Regions from separate parts of the Mucilaginibacter sp. UYP27 genome, predicted to be linked through region 2. Evidence: riboswitches for the same ligand, from Rfam matches in the RefSeq annotation. Region 2 holds a riboswitch; each other region holds the start of a gene.
The links. A riboswitch is a leader RNA that binds a small molecule or an ion and turns the genes downstream of it on or off. The one in region 2 is predicted to bind S-adenosylmethionine.
Positions count from the first base shown of each region.

Region 1: another riboswitch for S-adenosylmethionine. It lies ahead of ABIB39_RS12565 (O-acetylhomoserine aminocarboxypropyltransferase/cysteine synthase family protein); the one in region 2 lies ahead of ABIB39_RS18135 (peroxiredoxin).
Region 3: another riboswitch for S-adenosylmethionine. It lies ahead of metH (methionine synthase); the one in region 2 lies ahead of ABIB39_RS18135 (peroxiredoxin).

Region 1 is NZ_JBEPPE010000003.1:194,768-201,261, reverse strand. It holds gene ABIB39_RS12570 (trans-sulfuration enzyme family protein) at 1-937, shown strand, start outside; SAM riboswitch class I at 1,079-1,190, shown strand; gene ABIB39_RS12565 (O-acetylhomoserine aminocarboxypropyltransferase/cysteine synthase family protein) at 1,425-2,738, shown strand; gene ABIB39_RS12560 (homoserine O-acetyltransferase family protein) at 2,828-3,883, shown strand; gene ABIB39_RS12555 (homoserine dehydrogenase) at 3,883-5,115, shown strand; gene ABIB39_RS12550 (glycosyltransferase family 87 protein) at 5,231-6,430, shown strand.
Region 2 is NZ_JBEPPE010000006.1:133,229-139,722, forward strand. It holds gene ABIB39_RS18115 (DUF5916 domain-containing protein) at 1-1,366, opposite strand, end outside; gene ABIB39_RS18120 (class I SAM-dependent methyltransferase) at 1,650-2,300, shown strand; gene ABIB39_RS18125 (DUF5996 family protein) at 2,519-3,448, opposite strand; tRNA gene ABIB39_RS18130 (tRNA-Cys) at 3,675-3,745, opposite strand; gene ABIB39_RS18135 (peroxiredoxin) at 3,759-4,394, opposite strand; SAM riboswitch class I at 4,591-4,706, opposite strand; gene ABIB39_RS18140 (SulP family inorganic anion transporter) at 4,915-6,459, opposite strand.
Region 3 is NZ_JBEPPE010000001.1:178,621-185,114, forward strand. It holds gene metH (methionine synthase) at 1-1,265, opposite strand, end outside; SAM riboswitch class I at 1,417-1,528, opposite strand; gene ABIB39_RS00680 (Bax inhibitor-1/YccA family protein) at 1,743-2,480, opposite strand; gene ABIB39_RS00685 (hypothetical protein) at 2,572-3,138, opposite strand; gene ABIB39_RS00690 (DUF4240 domain-containing protein) at 3,145-3,792, opposite strand; gene murQ (N-acetylmuramic acid 6-phosphate etherase) at 3,798-4,604, opposite strand; gene ABIB39_RS00700 (S41 family peptidase) at 4,749-6,335, shown strand; gene ABIB39_RS00705 (glycoside hydrolase family 3 protein) at 6,332-6,494, opposite strand, start outside.

The sequences.
Region 1 (6,494 bases), on a different contig from region 2:
GGCGCAATTGGAAGGCGGTGCAGAAGCAGCGGCATTTTCATCGGGCAACGCTGCGGGCATGTCTGTTTTTCAATCACTTGAGCCGGGTACGCACATTATAGCGCCCGATGATATGTACCATGGACTGCGTAACCAACTTAAACAACTTTTTGCCGGGATCCTGGAGTTTGATTTTACTGACGTGAATGATAGCGAGGTTTTACAAGCGCATATCAAACCCAATACCGGGGTTATTTGGATAGAAACACCATCTAACCCGTTGCTTAAAATTACCGACATAAAAAAGGTAGTGGCGATAGCGCGCGAACACAATATAAAAGTAGTGTGCGATAATACATTTGCCACTCCTATTTGCCAAAACCCTATCGCGTTGGGAGCCGATCTGGTAATGCATTCGTCTACTAAATACTTTGGCGGCCACAGCGACCTGATGGGCGGTGCATTAATTACTGCCGAAAAAAGCGACTGGTGGGAAAAGATCCGCAATGTACAAACCATGGGCGGCGCCGTGCCCTCTCCTATGGATTGTTACTACCTGGTGCGCAGTATTAAAACCCTGCCTTACCGTGTTAAGGGCCATGTGCAAAACGCGCAATTGCTGGCTAATTTTTTAGTGAACCATCCGGAGGTAGAAGATGTGATGTACCCTGGCCTTACATCTCATCCGCAATATGAAATTGTTAAAGCCCAAATGAATTACCCCGGTGCCATGATGTCATTCACTTTAAAAGGTGGTGAAGTAAAGGCCAAAAAGGTTGTTAATTCGCTCAAGGTTTTTACCCAGGCAACCAGCTTGGGCGGTGTGGAAAGTTTGATAGAGCACCGCGCGTCAGTTGAAGGGCCGGACACTAAAACACCGTTTAATTTGTTGAGGGTATCTGTAGGGCTGGAGCATATTGATGATCTGATTGCCGATCTGGAACAGGCGATGGCATAATTATTATAATGCTTTACAACGGTTTTACATATAAATGATAATTTATTAAAAATTTAATTTGGATTTTAAAATCCGATTAGCCTATATTTGAAACATTATTTGGTAGCGATACCACGATCAATTTTCCCTCACACGGATTTTGGTTTATAAAGAAGCGGCGAGAGATCAGGCTCAGAGAACCGCTGGCAACCCTACAAGGTGTAGAAGGTGCCAATTCCTGTCCCGGAGAATAGTTAACCGGGGGATATAAATTTTTAATCATGAAAAGTTTAACTTACGTACAAATAAACACATCGCAGGCCCCATCGGCCCAAAGCTTAGCATACAACCAATTCCACGGCTGTATTTGTATGTGTTGCTGCTGCTGTTGATTCGGTAACACGTTCCCTTTTCTGTTTTCCTGAAAAATACGTGATCTGCTGAATAGGATAGTTCTATCCTGTCGTAACCTTTAACATTTCATTTAAATACCCTTAATCTACAGAATATGTCTAAATTAAAATTCGAAACACTGCAACTACATGCCGGACAGGAAGTTGACCCTATTACAGGCGCGCGTGCAGTACCATTATTTCAAACCACATCATACGTGTTTAAAAATGCCGAGCATGGTGCAAACCTGTTTGCGCTAAAAGAATTTGGCAATATATACACCCGTTTAATGAACCCCACCACCGATGTTTTTGAGAAGCGTATTGCCGCTCTTGAAGGTGGCATCGCGGCTTTGGCAACAGCATCAGGCCAGGCAGCACAATTTATCGCCTTGAACAATATTTTACAGGCCGGAGATAACTTTGTTACCTCCCCTTTCTTGTACGGCGGTACTTATAACCAGTTTAAGGTTGCCTTTAAACGCCTTGGTATAGAGGTGCGTTTTGCCGAGGATGATACCGCGGAGAATATCGAAAAACATATCGACAGCAAAACCAAAGCCATCTATACCGAAACCATCGGTAATCCCGGTTTCAGCGTCCCCGATTTTGAACAACTGGCTAAATTGGCGAACAAGCACGATCTGCCGCTGATGGTTGATAATACATTCGCCGCAGGCGGATACCTGTTCCGCCCGTTACAGCATGGCGCCCATGTGGTTGTAGAATCTACCACTAAATGGATCAACGGGCATGGCACCAGCATTGGCGGCGTTATTGTAGATGGCGGTACTTATGATTGGGGCAACGGCAAGTTCCCGCAGTTTACCGAGCCAAGCGAAGGCTACCACGGTTTAATATTCAATGACGTATTTGGTGTAAACGGACCTTTTGGAAACATCAACTTTATCATTCGTGCCCGGGTTGAAGGTTTGAGGGATTTTGGGCCGTCGCAATCACCGTTTAATTCATGGTTGAATATCCAGGGATTAGAAACTTTGTCGCTGCGTGTACAACGCCATGTAGATAACGCCCTTGAACTTGCCAAATGGCTGGAGCAGCACCCACAAGTAGAATCTGTTAATTACCCGGGGTTGGAATCATCAGCGTCCCACACCCTTGCCAAAAAGTATTTGAAAAATGGTTTCGGTGCTGTGTTGTCCTTTAAAATTAAGGGTGATAAGGAACTTGCCAATAACCTCATCGATAACCTGCAATTGGTTAGCCACTTAGCAAACGTGGGCGATGCCAAAACATTAATTATACAGCCGGCGGCTACCACGCACCAGCAACTTTCAGATATAGAGCAGATATCTGCCGGGGTTTTGCCGGGCCAGTTACGCGTTGCCGTTGGTATCGAACATATAGATGACATCAAGGCTGATTTTGAGCAGGCATTTGCCAAAATAAAGCAGCCTGAATTAGCATAACGATTTTTTTAGTTTTTTTAGTTTTTAAGTGATGTTATGAGGGGGCGGTTGTTTTAGCCGGCCGTCCCCCAAATAACGAAGAGTAACAAATGAGCACACAAAGTTTTACCTATACCGGAACGTTTGAACTGGAATCCGGCCAGAAACTGCAAGGACTTACAATTGGCTTTAATACGTACGGGAGCCTCAATAAAAACCGGGATAATGTAGTGTGGGTATGCCATGCCCTTACTGCAAACTCCGACGTTTTTGACTGGTGGAAAGGCTTTTTTGGCCCCGAAGACCACTTTAACCCTGATGAGCATTTCATTGTTTGCGCAAATGTTTTAGGTTCGCCTTACGGTACTGATAATCCATTAAGCACAAATCCTGCAACCGGCTTGCCTTATTACCTCGCGTTCCCGGAGTTTACCATCAGGGATATTGTAAAAGCGCATATATTACTGGCCGATCATTTAGGTATCGACCATGTAGAAACATTATTGGGCGGATCGTTAGGCGGCCAACAAGCTATCGAATGGAGCATCATCGAGCCCGAACGTATCAAAAACCTGATATTGATAGCTACAAACGCCAACCATTCACCATGGGGTGTTGCCTTTAACGAATCACAACGTTTAGCCATCACTGCCGACCGTACCTTTTATGCCGGTGCCACTGATGGTGGTGCTAAAGGCCTGAAAGCCGCGCGCAGCATAGCGCTCCTATCCTACCGTACCTACAAAACTTACGGCATCACCCAACAGGAAGATGGCGATACGGTTACCGATAATTTTAAAGCATCAACCTATCAGGGTTACCAGGGCCAAAAGTTGGTGAACCGGTTCAACGCATACAGCTACTGGTACTTGTCAAAGGCCATGGATTCGCACAATGTGGGCCGCGGAAGGCACGGTGTTGATAAAGCTTTGAGTCTGATAAAAGCACGCACATTGGTTATCGGCATAAAATCTGACGTATTATTCCCTATCGAGGAGCAGCAATACCTGTTCAGGCATATCCCAAAATCGGCCTTTGCCGAACTGGATTCGTTTTACGGGCACGATGGATTTTTAATAGAAACAGAAGATCTTACAAATATTATTACGTCGTTTTTTAAAACAGATGTAAAAGGAAAAATTATAGAATTACAAAAAATAGCTTAATGAGCAAGAAACTGAATATAGGCCTCTTCGGATTTGGAGTAGTGGGCCAGGGATTGTACGATATTATCAAAACAAAAGACCTAAATATAGAGATCGTTAAGATCGCCATCAAAAACCCGGGCAAAGAACGTTCATTACCAAATGAATTGTTTACTACCGATAGGGACGAAATACTGAACAACCCGGAAATAAACACCATTGTTGAACTGATAAACGATACTGAAGCTGCTTTCGAGATCGTATCACGTGCGCTTAGTACAGGTAAAAACGTGGTATCTGCCAGTAAAAAAATGATAGCCACCTATTTGGATGAGTTGATAGAACTACAACAGATCCATGGCACTTCGTTGTTATACGAAGGCGCGGTTTGTGGTAGCATCCCAATTATCCGTAACCTGGAGGAGTATTACGATAATGAGTTATTGCACTCTATCAGCGGGATCTTTAACGGATCATCAAACTACATTTTATCAAAAGGCTATTTAGAGAACCTTGATTACGATACCGCCCTTAAACAAGCGCAGGACCTTGGCTTTGCCGAAACCGACCCAACCATGGATGTTGGCGGGTACGATGCCAAATACAAATTGATCATCGCGGCAGCGCACGCTTATGGAGTGGTTATCAACCCTGAAGATGTGTTGAATATCGGCATCCAAAACCTGTCGCCAAATGATCTGCAATATGCACGCGAAAAGAAATTAAAGATAAAGTTGGTGCCGGTTGCTAAAGAGCTCGACGATAAACACGTTACCCTGTTCGTTCTGCCAAAATTTGTAAATGAAACTGAGTTTTTATACAACGTGGAATATGAATACAATGGCGTTACGGTACAGGCCGCCTTTGCCGACCAGCAATTCTTTTTTGGAAAAGGTGCGGGAGGCCATCCAACAGGTTCGGCGGTGCTTTCTGATATAGCGGCCCTTCGTTACGATTACCAGTATGAGTACAAAAAAGCCAAAGGCGCCACCAACCTGCAGTTTACTAACAATGTCGAAGTAAATATTTATCTGCGTTATGATGATGAAACTTTGGTTGATGCACTGGAGTTTGAACATATCCACGAGCGTTTTTACTCGGGTAGTTATAAATTCGTCATTGGTAAAATAAACTTACAGAAACTGATAGATAACCAGCAGCGCATTGCCGATACAAAGGCTTTTGTTGCATTTGCCGATCAGCTAACAGGCGTAACCTTGGCCGCAGAAAAGTTGCAGGAAGCCGAGGCTTAATTATATCGCACATAAATTATAAGGTTGACGGTTATCCCGCCAACCTTTTTTTATGCCCGTTTGCTACCTTGAATATAAACGGCAATACGTATCATTGCAAAACCTTTTACCCAGTATGCAAAAACTAAAAAGCATCCTTTTTAACAAAAAATTTATACTTATCCTTTGGTTTGGTTTGAGTTTTTTCGCCGTTGCAAAAGACATTATCACGCATTTCGATAACAAGCTTACCACGCATAACAACTATATCATTTACAAACACAACTTTTTAAACCTAATTCACCAGCATACGCTGTTTGGGCCCGAGCCTGAGTTTTACCACGATCTTAACCATTACGGGCCGTTGTTTGGGCTGATAATAGCGCCTTTCGCGGTTTTACCAAACCAGATCGGGGTTGTGCTTTGGGCTATGTTTCTCGCATTTATTCTATACTATGCTGTAGAAAAACTTCCTTTAAATAACGCGCAAAAGTTAGTTATACTGTTACTAAACATTAACAGCATGATGGGTTCATCGGGGAATGTGCAGGTAAATCCGTTGATAACCGCGCTGGTGATTTTCAGCTTTATATTCATCAGGAACAAACAGGATTTTTGGGCTGCGTCAATGATCGTGTTAGGTACCGCGATAAAACTGTATGGTGTTGTGGGCCTTGCGTTCTTCTTCTTCTCAGATAACAAGCCAAAGTTTATTTTAAGCCTTGTGTTTTGGTCGGCCGTGCTATTTGTGTTACCAATGCTGGTTTCATCGCCAGAGTACATTATCAAAACATATCGCGATTGGTACCCGGATCTGCTTGCTAAAAATGCGGATAACTTTGTATCACCAAGGGCAAATATGAGTGTGATGGGGATGGTGTGCAGGATCTTCCACGTAGAGAAACTATCAAACATGTTTATCCTGCTACCTGCTTTAGCTTTGTTTGGCGCATCTATGTTGCGCATAAAATACTGGCGAGATGTTAAATACCAGTTGCTTTTGCTGGCTTCAGTATTGATATTTACTGTAATATTTAGCACCGGGTCCGAGCCGCCAACCTATTGTATAGCCTTTATTGGCGTGGGGATCTGGTATGTTAACTTAGGCCGACCAATCACGGGTTACGAACGCTTCCTGCTCATATTCGCATTGGTAGGTACAGGCTTTTCCTCATCCGATCTGATGCCGGCATATTTAAGATCGCATTATTTTATACCATATTCATTAATGGCGTTCCCATGTTTGCTTATCTGGCTAAAGATAATCTATGAAATGCTCACCCGCCAGTTTGACAAACCCGAAGAAACGTTGCAGATAAGCACTGTAACAAACTAATAAAAGCAAAAGGCTTCCGGTTATGGAAGCCTTAGCTTTTTGTAGAACTCACAAATTAAATTAA
Region 2 (6,494 bases):
TGGCGGCAGCTACAAAATCGCTTCCCGTAACACCTGGTGTAAATGATTTCAGCCCGAGCAACTTACCCGTAATTTGGTTATTTGATGATGCAAGGTTAAACTCGGCACCCACGTTGCGGTTATAGGCGTTTGCGGTGCTCCCGGCCATGGGCGCGCTGCCCGTGCCATCCTTATTTACAAATATAAAACCAATGTTAGATCGCGACAGCACACGCCTTTGCAGCGTAACTATCCCGAAGTTTTGCCCCGGTAAATTGGCCGAACCCGATTGCCCCGTCTGGATATCCATAACGCCTATGCGCCAGTCTTTATCAATTTTACCCGTAAGCCTTGCCCCTGCCCGGATGGGCGCATTCAGCCCTATCCTTCGCGAAAAGAACGGACGGATATCGGCATAACCAAAATTGGCAAATAAGTCGCCGTTCTCTAAAAAGAACTGCCGTTTTTCGGGGAAGAAAAGTTCATATCGGTTCAGGTTGATAACTTGCTGATCTACATCCACTTGAGAAAAATCGGGGTTAACAGTCAAGTCGAGGTTTAGGGAAGAGGTAAGTCCAATTTTCACATCGCCGCCTATCTCCTTACGGTAAACCGCGTCTTTCTTATTCTCAAAATCTTTTGTGACACCACCCAGCACGTAAGGGATGATAGAGATATTGCGGGTAGCCACGGGTGGCGCTTCGTCCCAAATTATGGTACCCGTATAAGCCAATGCCGCCGTCGGGAACTGCCTCGGCACAGGCGCCCAGGCCGATTTTTCGGTGGTTTTTAAGTCGTTACGGCTAAAGTTTATCCCCCACTCTTTGATACCTTTTTTATAACGGATGCTTTTGAACGGAATAGCCGCCTCAAATACCCATTTGTTATCGTAATTTTTTACTGACGAGTACCATTTGTTATCCCAGCTCAGATCAACCTTGCCACCCTCGTACATGGTGCCGTCCCATTGCGCACCGGCCGCGTTTGCGCCAAAGCTAAAGCCATCGGTACGGGCATCAAAGGGGTCCATAAAAAAGATGAAGTTATCGTTTTTTTGGAAACCAAAATCGCGCTTAAGCGACTCCACCATGTAACCTGGTGTGGGCATATAACATTCTGCAGAAATGTAAAAATTATCATCGTCATAAGCCATGCGTACAACCGTGCGCAGTTTGGCAAAGCTGGTATCCATTGGTAAAACCATAAAGAACTTGCCTGCCGTATCGGCGCTGAGCCAGTCGGCCTCGTCAAGCAAGCCATCAATTTTTATGGGCGATGCCGCGCGGCGGATATGGTATTTGTAGTTGGCGTTCTTTTTTTGCGCGGAGGCGTAACTACCAAGCATGCAGCAGCATAGCAGTAACAGTATGGTTTTAATTTTAGGCAATTTGGTATGGTACTTGGGTTGTGAGATAATACCATCGCCATTGTGTTAGCGATACACAATAATAAAAATATATGCGATAATGTGCAAGCCGAGTAATTGATTATTAAAACAGTTGGCAATATTGTTACATTAGGGCCTAAAAGTTGACTCACCCCCTGCCCCCTCTCTGCTGCGCAAAGAGGGGGTGTGAACACCCTGACTTTTCTAACCCTCTTTGCGCAGCAGAGAGGGTCGACCAGCGAAGCGGCGTCAGGGTGAGTAATCTGCGATAAACATCAACACTATGAACACCCTGCAACAACAATTCGGCAATATTGATATCTACCTGTTCGACCAGCTTCTGAAAGGGCGGTTTGATGATTGTAAAAAAGTGCTGGACGCGGGCTGTGGCGGCGGGCGCAACCTCATTTATTTCCTGCAAAACGGATTCGACGTTTATGGCATCGACCCAAACCCCGACGCGGTTGCGCAAGTACAAGATCTTGCCAAGATCCTTGCACCTGAAGTATCGGCCGAAAACTTCTCAATGGCCCAGGCAGAAGACCTGCCTTTTAAAGATAATGAATTTGACCTGGTGATAAGCAATGCGGTACTGCACTTTGCTACCGATAGCAACCATTTTGATGCCATGCTACGCTCGATGTGGCGGGTGCTAAAACCGGGCGGTTACCTGTTTGCCCGCCTGGCATCTGATATTGGGATTGAGGATAAAGTTATTGATTTGGGCAACAGCCGTTACGCCCTGCCGGATGGCTCCGAACGGTTTTTAGTGAACGAGCAGATCCTGTTGGAATATACCTCAGAATTAGGCGGCGAACTTTTTGAGCCGATAAAAACCACCAATGTGCAGGGTTTGCGGTGCATGACGACATGGTGTGTGCAGAAGATAAGTTCGCCTAAAGCACAAATTGAGGAGCGAAGTTTTTCGTTTTAGTTTTTTTAATTCCTCTCACAGAAGGGTTAGAGAGAGATACCGGATGTTCACGGCGTGAACACTGCAAAATTTCCACAAGAACCTCATTATCAACAGATTTAGATTTTATAAATTTGCATTTTCCGTGAACATGCATAAAAAAATTGTCTGAATGGCTGCTTTTTTTATTATCCTCTTCTTCACTCCCTCTCCTTCTGAGAAGGCCGGGGAGAGGCTAATTATTCCTTCAATCCCTGCAGGTTACACTCCAAGCCCTTATCCCAATTGCCTGTAACGGCAGCGGCATTATACGTGCTTTGCAAGAACTTCTTCAATGTTTCTTCGGGGTTGGCAGATTGCTGCACCACTTCGTAGGTTAATAAAAATTCGCCTAATTCGCCGCTGTAAAATGCTTCGGGCGGGCTCACCTGCTGCTTGCTGAAGGCGTCCGGAGTTGGGTAGCAGTAGCTGTAAAACGCAGGGTGCGGAAATTGCTCGCCGCCCAGCCAAAACCCGCATGAACTTACCTCGTGCGAGTAAGCTTCCTGCATCACATCGTCGGGCATGTTTGGTGCGCCGCCGGGGTGTTTCGGTGCTGTGCGGCCGCTAAAACGGGTAACCGCTAAGTCGAACGCGCCCCAAAAGAAATGTACCGGGCTGCACTTACCCAAAAATCCAGACCGGAAATCGGTAAACACATTATTCACATGGATCAGTGCCTGCCAAATGGTGTTCATCGCATCGGGATGATAGGTACATGGCGCGGTATTTTCTGCAAAGGGGGTAGCCGTTTTCAGTTCATTCGGCACGGCGTAAATTTCTACCTCTACGCCCACTGCTTTCAGGTTTAGCATCAACTCGTTGTAAAACCCGGCAATGGTTTCGGCACCCAGGGCCGATGTTACCTTTTGGCCCGTGCTGGTAGATATATGCAGTTGATGATCAATAAAATCGAGGTCAACCTGGAAAAGCCCTCCTTCGTAAGGGATGCTGCCTGTGGTCAACCCTGTCGCGCTTACATAAAGCGTAACCTGCCAGGAGTGGTTTATCCAGGGCATTTTCTTGAGGCGCACCTTGCCAATCATCTGCGTCCACATGTGTACGGTGGCAATGGTATCTTTTAGGTAATGAAAATCAAGTTTAGGCCAGGTATGGGTTGGGTTGCTCATATATGTAAATATACAAGTGAATGGTGGGATTGTTATTAAATAAGCCAGTTCGCCATTTTACTCACGCCGCGGCACTACGTGCGCTACCCTCTCTACTGCGCAAAGAAGGTTAAAGATTTTTTAGCCTCCCTCTCCTTCCCAGAGGGCTGGGGAGAGGTTTCTTAAACAAAGAAAGCGATGAGCCCCCCGGCCCATCGCAATCAGTTAGTCAGTTATTATAGTTAGGACGTCGCGGGTAGATTCGAACTACCGTTAAAGGTTTTGCAGACCCATACCTATCCTCTCGGCCACGCGACTCTATTATCAGCCCTTATTTATTGGGCTGTGGTGTTGTACGTAAATATGGTTTCACCTCGGTAAACCCTTTAGGGAATTTAGCCGGGATATCTTCAGTTTTTATAGATGGCAGCACTACAACGTCTTCGCCATCCTTCCAGTCGGCAGGGGTTGCTACGCTGTGGTAGGCCGTAAGTTGCAGGCTATCAATCACTCGCAATATCTCCTGGAAATTCCTTCCGGTTGATGCCGGGTAGCTGATGATCAGTTTTATCTTTTTATCCGGGCCGATGATGAACAACGAGCGTATGGTCGCCACTAAAGATGCATTGGGGTGGATCATGTCATAAGCCTGCGAAATCTCGCGGCTTTCGTCGCCAATTATCGGGAAGGTAACTTCCACGTTCTGCGTTTCGTTGATGTCGCTTATCCAACCCTTGTGCGATTCTGCACTGTCTGTACTAAGGGCAATTACCTTTACATTGCGTTTCTCAAACTCGTCTTTAAGTGATGCGGTTTTACCGAGTTCGGTGGTACAAACGGGTGTATAATCTGCCGGGTGCGAGAATAGCACGCCCCAGCTGTCGCCCAGGTATTCGTAAAAATCAATTTCGCCTTGCGATGTTTGTGCTTTAAAGTTTGGGGCGTCGTCGCCAAGTCTTAAACTCATGGTTATATTTTTTTATATTTTAAATGTTAGCCCCTGTTTCTAAGCCCTCTCCTGCGGAGAGGGGTTGGGTAAGGCCGATAGCGTAAAGCTATGCATTGCAAATTTTGTTGTCAATAAAATCCAGAGAAGTGTTTTAAGAGAGATAAGCCTTAATGGCTAAAAGAGAATGCCGCGTGGCATTCAATTCAATTAAATCAGCTTATCTGTCTCCGCCAAGTTGCGAAGCAGGAATTAGCACCTTACACAAGCCCGGGGGCCGTACAGGTTGCTAAGACATCATAGGGCCTTTCCCTCTGTCTTTCTGGATAAGTATATTTAAAGAACGATTACATCACAAAAGTAGATATTAATTCTATAATTCCTATAGACTTTATATTTATTATTTGATCTTGTGCTTAATTCGTTGAATTTCAGGGAGAAAAATAAATCTGGATTGCCCGGTGAATAGTAGTGAGTAAGTGCAAAGTGTTTTATAGCGAATAAAAGTATTTACTAAACTAAAGGAGAGGAGAACCTTTTCCTAACGCACTTTCTTCTCCGTTGCCACATGGTAGGCCGGATCCTCGAGGATATTTACATCGATAACATTAGCAGCATTGGTTAGCAACCCGCGGCAATCGCTGCTCAGGTGTTGCAGATGGAGTTTTTTGCCTGCCTTTTGGTACCGTTCGGTTAGTTTGTTCAAAGCATCGATGCCCGACATATCCGCAAGGCGGCTATCTTTAAAATCTATCACTACTTCATTTGGGTCGTTGGCAACGTCAAACTTTTCGTTGAAGGCGGTTACCGAACCAAAAAACAGCGGACCGTAAATTTCGTAATGCTTTACGCCACTGCCATCAGTGTACTTGCGGGCGCGGATGCGTTTGGCGCTTTCCCAGGCAAATACCAGGGCAGATATGATCACGCCAATTAATACTGCAAGCGCCAGGTTATGAAGCACTATGGTGATAATGGCTACCAGTATGCCTACAAACACATCCTGCCGGGGCATTTTATTAAATATTATAAAGCTGATCCATTCAAAGGTGCCAAAAGCTACCATCACCATTACACCCGTAAGCGCAGCCACAGGTAATTGGCCAATAACCGGGGCGCCGAACAAAATGATCATCAAAATGGTTAACGATGCTATAACACCCGAGAGCCTTGCCCTTGACCCCGCGGATAAATTTACAAGCGTTTGGGCTATCATAGGGCAGCCACCCATCCCAAAGAAAAAACCGTTAAGGATATTGGCGCTGCCCTGCGCGATACATTCACGGTTGCCGTTGCCCCGGGTGGCGGTCATTTCGTCGACAAGATTTAGGGTTAGCAAGCCCTCGGTTAAACCAACAGCAGCCATAATTAACGCGTACGGAAAAACAACAGTAAGTGTATGAAATGTAAACGGGATCTGTGGGATATGAAACGGCGGGAAACCGCCACTAACCGATGCAATATCACTAACAGTTTTGGTGTGGATACCAAAGCCTATCACTACTGCAAAAACAACAATTATAGCTACTAACGACGGCGGCACCGCCTTACTTACCTTAGGGAATATTACTACAATGGCTATGGTGAGCGCAACCAACGCCGCCATAATATATAACGGCGAACCCGTTAGCCATACCTGCTGCCCGTTCACTATGGTTTTAAATTGCTCCAGCTGGGCCATAAAAATCACTACGGCAAGTCCGTTTACAAATCCATACATAACGGGTTGTGGCACCAACCTGATCAGCTTACCCAGCTTAAACAAACCGATAACGATCTGTATAACGCCCGCTAATGCCACAGCTGCAAAAACAAACTCGATGCCGTTGCTTTTCATGAGGGCTATAAGTACAATTACCGTAGCCCCTGCCCCGCCCGAGATCAGGCCCGGCCTGCCACCAAATACCGCTGTTACCAACCCCATTATGAACGCCGCATACAAGCCAACCAACGGCGGGAAACCAGCCAAAATAGCAAAGGACAATGATTCGGGCATCATGGTCATTGCTACGGTAAGGCCTGCTAAAAGTTCGGTACGGTAGTTAACCTTTTGCGAAAAGTCGAATAATTTAAGGCTGGCCTTCATGGGTGCAAAGCTAAAAAAATGCATGCAACATGTTT
Region 3 (6,494 bases), on a different contig from region 2:
AGGAATTTAACCATCACCGCTTCAGAGTCTATCATCCCCTCATCCATGTTAATGTCGATCACCTGCGCGCCACCTTCTACCTGTTGCAGGGCAACAGCAAGAGCAGCCTCGTAATCTTCGGCCAGGATAAGTTTGGAAAATTTTGGCGACCCGGTGATATTGGTACGCTCACCTATGTTTACAAAGTTTGTTTCGGGGGTAAGGGTTACGGCTTCCAGTCCGCTTAAACGCAAATAGGGCTCAATTTCGGGAAGTAACCGCGGGGAATATTTAGCAGCCTTATCGGCAATACATTTAATGTGATCGGGCGTGGTGCCGCAACAACCACCCACTATGTTTACCAACCCGGCCTTGATAAAATCATCAACCTGGTGGGCGGTTTCATGCGGGGTTTCATCGTAAGCGCCAAATTCGTTTGGCAAACCAGCATTAGGGTACGCCGAGATAAACACACCCGCCTTAGCAGAAAGTTCTTCTAAATGGGGCCTCATTTCTTTTGCACCCAAAGCACAGTTCAACCCTACAGACAGCAAATTAGCATGACTGATAGAATTCCAGAAAGCCTCTACTGTTTGGCCCGAAAGGGTACGGCCTGACGCATCGGTAATGGTACCCGAGATCATGATGCCGCCTGTATCGCGGAAAGCAAGATAATCTTTACCCGCCTCTTTACATTCTTTTTTATACCTGTCGATAGCGAACAGCGCCGCTTTAGCATTCAGGGTATCAAATATGGTTTCGACAAGTAACACGTCCGATCCACCATCTACCAAACCACGCACCTGCTCATAATAAGCTTCGGCAAGGTCGTCAAAAGTAACAGCGCGGTAACCCGGGTCGTTTACATCGGGCGATAAAGATGCGGTACGGTTTGTAGGACCAACAGCTCCTGCTACGAAACGCGGTTTCGACGGGTCTTTTTTGGTATACTCGTCAGCCACTTCGCGGGCTATGCGGGCACCTTCGTAGCTTAATTCGTAGTCAAGTTCTTCGAGGTGGTAATCGGCAAGCGAGATCTTTTGTGTACTGAAAGTATTGGTTTCGATGATATCAGCACCCGCGTCCAAATACTCGGCATGGATGGCTTTGATCACATCCGGGCGGGTAATATTCAGCAGGTCGTTATTGCCTTTAAGGTCGGAGGCATGATCGCGGAAACGCTCGCCGCGGAAATCCTCCTCGGCAAGTTCGTAACGCTGTATCATGGTGCCCATTGCCCCGTCAATAACCAGTATGCGCTTTTGTAATTCTTTTCTAATATCCATTTGTTGGTATCAAGTAGCGACTATCAGGTATCAAGTACCGAAATTTCGATACATGAGCATAATAACCAGCACAAGAAAAGTCTTGATACGTGATACTAATTACCTGATACTAAAAAACTTATTTCGAAAAGTCGGGTGTTAAATTGACTTTCACTTATCTGTCCCCGGTTATTCTTTTAACCGGAGTAGAATGTAGCACCTTGTTAAGTAACAGGTTGCTAAGACATCGCAGGGTCTAATCCCTCCGTCTTTCTCCATAAGCGTTACAAAGATGAATAATAATGTTGTAAAGTGCAAATGATAACTCACCCCCTGCCCCCTCTCTGCTGCGCAAAGAGGGGATGCTTATTTTCATCCCTCTTTTCGCGTAGCGAAGAGAGGGTGGTCGAGCGAAGCAATGACCGGGTGAGTAAACTCTTAAACCAAAAAAGCCGCTTGCTTTATCAGCAAACGGCTTCAATTGTATTAGATATCTAACTATCTCCTGTTACCGCCAAATACGCGAAGCAATGCGAGAAAAAGATTTATAAAATCAAGGTAAAGTGTTAAAGCGCCCATAACGGCCATTTTTTTGCCTGAGGCATCGCCATACTCTATACCGGCACCAATGCGCTTTAGCTTTTGCACGTCATAAGCGGTTAGCCCTACAAACACGGCAACCATAATATAGCTAATGATCAGGTCAAAACCTCCGCTATGAAATATAAGTACATTTAACACCGTTGCCACGACACCGCCTATTAAAAGCATGATAAGGATAGAGCCGAATTTAGTCAAATCCTGGTGGGTGATGTAACCGCCAACCGCCATAACACCAAATACAATTGACGATGTTATAAACGCGCTTGCAATCAATTGCGGCGGATAAGCGTAAAATATAGAACTAAGGCTGATACCCATCAAAGCCGAAAATACAACGAACATTAAGCCAACGCCCACAATGCTTATTTTGGCTAACAACGGCCTAAAAAGAAACACAATGATTAGAGGAGACAACATAACTACTGTTCCCCATATATTGTTAGCACCGGTTTCCGGGTTACGGATAAGAGCCGATAACTCTTTTGTATTGGCAAAGAAATACGCGCAGGCTGCAGATATGGCAAGCGCGGCAAACATCCACACAAACACATTCGCAATAAACCTTCGGGACGCGTCTGGGTTTTCTACATAACTTACATTCTCGTAAACGTAATCTTGGGTTTTAGTTTCCATTTATTTTTTAGAAATTATTTGTACGAATATAGTAAAAACGCTTTAATGCGTATAAAGTTGCGGCTTTTATAAAGCTTACAATCTGATGAAATTAGTTGAGCCTTTTGGTTAACTGTTCTTCTACCAGCTTAAACACCTGCACGGGCTTTAAGGCACGCCAGTTAAGCTCGTCAAGTTGGCCGCCAAAGTTGATGTAGTAATCTATATTGGCGCTTTTAAACTCGCGGATAACATGCTCCTGAAAATTGATGCCGGCTATCCAGCCATCTTCTACCTCCTGGAACCATTCCTCGTAGTAGCTGTCATCAGAAAAATGGAAGTTCAGCACATTCTCGCCTATCAGGATAAATTGAGTAATGCCCTGGTCAATCATCAGCTCGATGATCTCGCGCTTCATCAGCATAATATCATTATTGATGGCGTCGTTCCACTCGCCAATAAATTCTATGATGCTGTAGCCGCGGTCGTAATCCACATACAATACTTTTAAGTACAACGTGTTAGACCCAAATGAATCCCACTGCGGGTGTAGCAAATAGTTATATACCTGCTTATCAAACTCAAACTCGCTATACTGCGTAGCGTAAAAGGGCGAAAACTCATCCTCTGATGCTACATAGTCATCCCGCCAGCGGTAATATGGTTCTATTTCGTGCATTTATACTTAGTTAAACTTAGCCCAAAGCTTTGGATATAACTTTGGTAAATCTTCTTCTTTCCAATCTTTACCTGTAATCTTCGCCCCGCCGGTTTCGTAATTAAGTCCTCTACGGAAAGCAACTTCTCGTGGAAATGTGGCATCCTCAACTTGCTTTCCTGTTTTATTTTTATACGCCGAAGTAGAAATATAAAGCATACTTTCAAAATCAGGAACTACTCCTTTTTGTATCACGTGAGCTAAATAGTCCGGTTTTTTTATCGTTTGTTCAAAGTTTTTTCGGCCTAAGCTAATTAGCCAACAACGAAAATATAAAAACCCATCGTCAGATACAGGGCTATCAACAATATGATTAATGGCAATTATTTTGTAGTCATTTGCTTCAATAAGTTTTTTTGTAAATATCACTTCAAACTCAATAATCTCCGAAGGTGTATACTGCGAAAGTCCTTTGATAATAACATTTGACTGCATTTCTAAATCTCCCGCTGAGCTCTCGTAAGAATAATCTATAATTTTCCAAAACTCTACCTCATCCATCTTATCAGCTTTATTAAATTCAGCGTAGACTTTTGTTTCCTTATGCGCTTTAGGTTGCGAACAACCGGCAATAACAAATAACAACGAGGCGATTAGTAATTGCAATAACTTCATTTTATTTATTTTTCGAAAGCATCAACGGCTTTACGTACACTACCGTGCTGTTTTAAAAGAGCGGCGGCTTCGTTTTCTGACAGGCCGGTTTCAGCCATTACCATGTTGGTGCCGCGTTGTATCAGCTTATCATTTGATAACTGCATATCTACCATTTTATTACCTTTTACCCTGCCCAGTTGTATCATTACGCTTGTGCTTAGCATATTTAATACCAGTTTTTGCGCGGTGCCTGCCTTCATGCGGGTGCTGCCCGTTACAAACTCAGGGCCGGTAACTACTTCTACCGGGTATTGGGCTGTCGCTGCTACCGGGCTGCCCGCATTACAAACAATGCAGCCCGTGGCAATGCCATGCTCGTTAGCCGTTTTTAAGCCGCCAATAACATAAGGTGTAGTGCCAGATGCTGCAATACCTACCACCACATCGCCCTCGTTTATATCAAATTCCTGTAAGTCTTTCCACGCTTGTGTAGTGTTATCCTCAGCAAATTCTACCGCTTTGCGGATGGCTGTATCGCCACCGGCTATTATGCCTACCACCCAATCAAACGGGACACCAAAAGTTGGCGGGCACTCTGATGCATCAACCACGCCCAACCTGCCGCTGGTGCCGGCGCCTATGTAAAACAGGCGGCCACCGTTGCGCATGCGGTCGGTAGTGATCTTTGCCAACGCCTCAATTTGCGGCAAGGCTTTTTCTACCGCCAAAGGGACCGTTTTATCTTCGTTATTGATGTTCTGTAAAAGTTCCATCAGCGGCATGTTTTCCAGGCCGTTGTATTTAGAATCTTTTTCGGTACTTCTTTCCATTTTAGCCTATCCCCAACCCTCTCCTTCGGAGAGGGAGTTAAATTTATTTTTAACAAAATTGAATAAAAAACATCAAAGCAACGAAGGTGATATAAATTATAAGCAATAGCTGCTATTTATTAGATTTGCAATGGCTATTTACACATGAAAAGAACTGCGGGAATAATTTTCAGGACGATCATCTTAATTTTGATAGGAATAGGTATCGGCATTGTTCTTACAGACAGCGATAATGTAGGCCTCAAACTCGGCATTGGTTCCGGTCCCGATAAAATTTCCCGGGTACTCTCCCTTGTAAATGAAAAGTATGTGGATTCGGTAAATACCGACAGCATCGAGGGTGTTACCGTTAATGAAATGCTGCAAAACCTCGACCCACATTCGGTTTATTTGCCCGCGCAACAAGCACGTTCTATCAACGAACGCTTAGAAGGTGGTTTTAACGGCATCGGTTTAGAATACCAATTGCTGCGCGATACCCTTGTAATTACCCAGGTTAATACCGGTGGCCCCGCCGCCAAAGCAGGTGTTATTGTTGGCGACCGGGTGATAAACGTAGATGGCAAACTTTTCTCGGGCACTAAACTGGATGTACAGCGCATCAGCAAAACTTTTAGGGGCGAAAAGGACACGCAGATAAGCCTGGGCATTAGCCGTGATGGAGCTAAAACCATAAAAGATTTTCCTATAAAACGCGACCGTGTTAGCCTGAGCAGCCTTGATGCCGCCTATAACGTGGGCAACGCGGGCTATGTTAAAATAAGCAAATTTGCATCAACCACCGACGATGATTTTAGGGATGCACTTAAAAAATTAAAGGCCGATGGCATGCAGAAACTGGTGCTTGACCTGCGCGGCAATGGCGGTGGTTACCTAAATACTGCTACCAGTATGGCCGATGAATTTTTACCAAAAGGCAAACTGATAGTTTACACCAAAGGCAGCCACGAACCACGTACAGATTATTTTGCAACCGACTCGGGCAGTTACGAAAATGGCGGCCTAACGGTTATTATCGATGAGTACTCCGCATCTGCAAGTGAAATACTGGCGGGTGCATTGCAAGACCTGGATAGGGCAACCATAGTTGGCCGCCGCTCTTTTGGGAAAGGTTTGGTACAGCAACAATTCCCGTTTGGGGATGGTACCGCTATTAACTTAACTGTTGCAAGGTATTATACACCGTCGGGCAGATCGATCCAAAAATCGTATGCAAATGGTGTGGCAAGTTACCGTGCCGAACTGCTTAACCGTATGCGCAAAGGTGAATTTTTGAATGCCGGGAGCAACTTAAGCGATAGCGCGTTCATTGGCGCATCAGCCTACCACACTACCAAAGGCCGCAAGGTGTTTAGCAGGGGTGGGATTATGCCCGATGTTTTTGTACCTGCAGATACCGCGCAAAACACGCAACTGGTAGACCAGCTTGCGCAGAACCAACTTTTTACCGCTTATATTATTGACAGGCTGCAACCAATGATGTCGAAGTACCCAACCGCCGATAACTTTATTGAGCAATATAACCTTAGCGACGAGGGTTTGAAAAATTTTATTGGCTATGCATCGCAAACCATCAAGTATGTTAAGCCTACAGATCTGCAGCAGTCTAAAGAAACTATCAAAACGCTGGTAAAAGCCAACGCGGCCCGTTTTAAATGGGGCAACAATGCTTACTACCGAGTGCTTAATGCTAACGATACTACCTTCAAAAAAGCCTTAGCCAGCAATTAAAAGCTTACTCCCGTCCCGGTAGGGAAAAACGTGTTGATGCTTACCGGTAGTTTACCCGCGGGTTTCATTAACCCTGTTATTACTTTTACTGCAGAGCGTTGCATAGCATCATCTTTTTGGTAACCAACCAAGATCCCCGCGCTTTTTTCGATGCCCGGC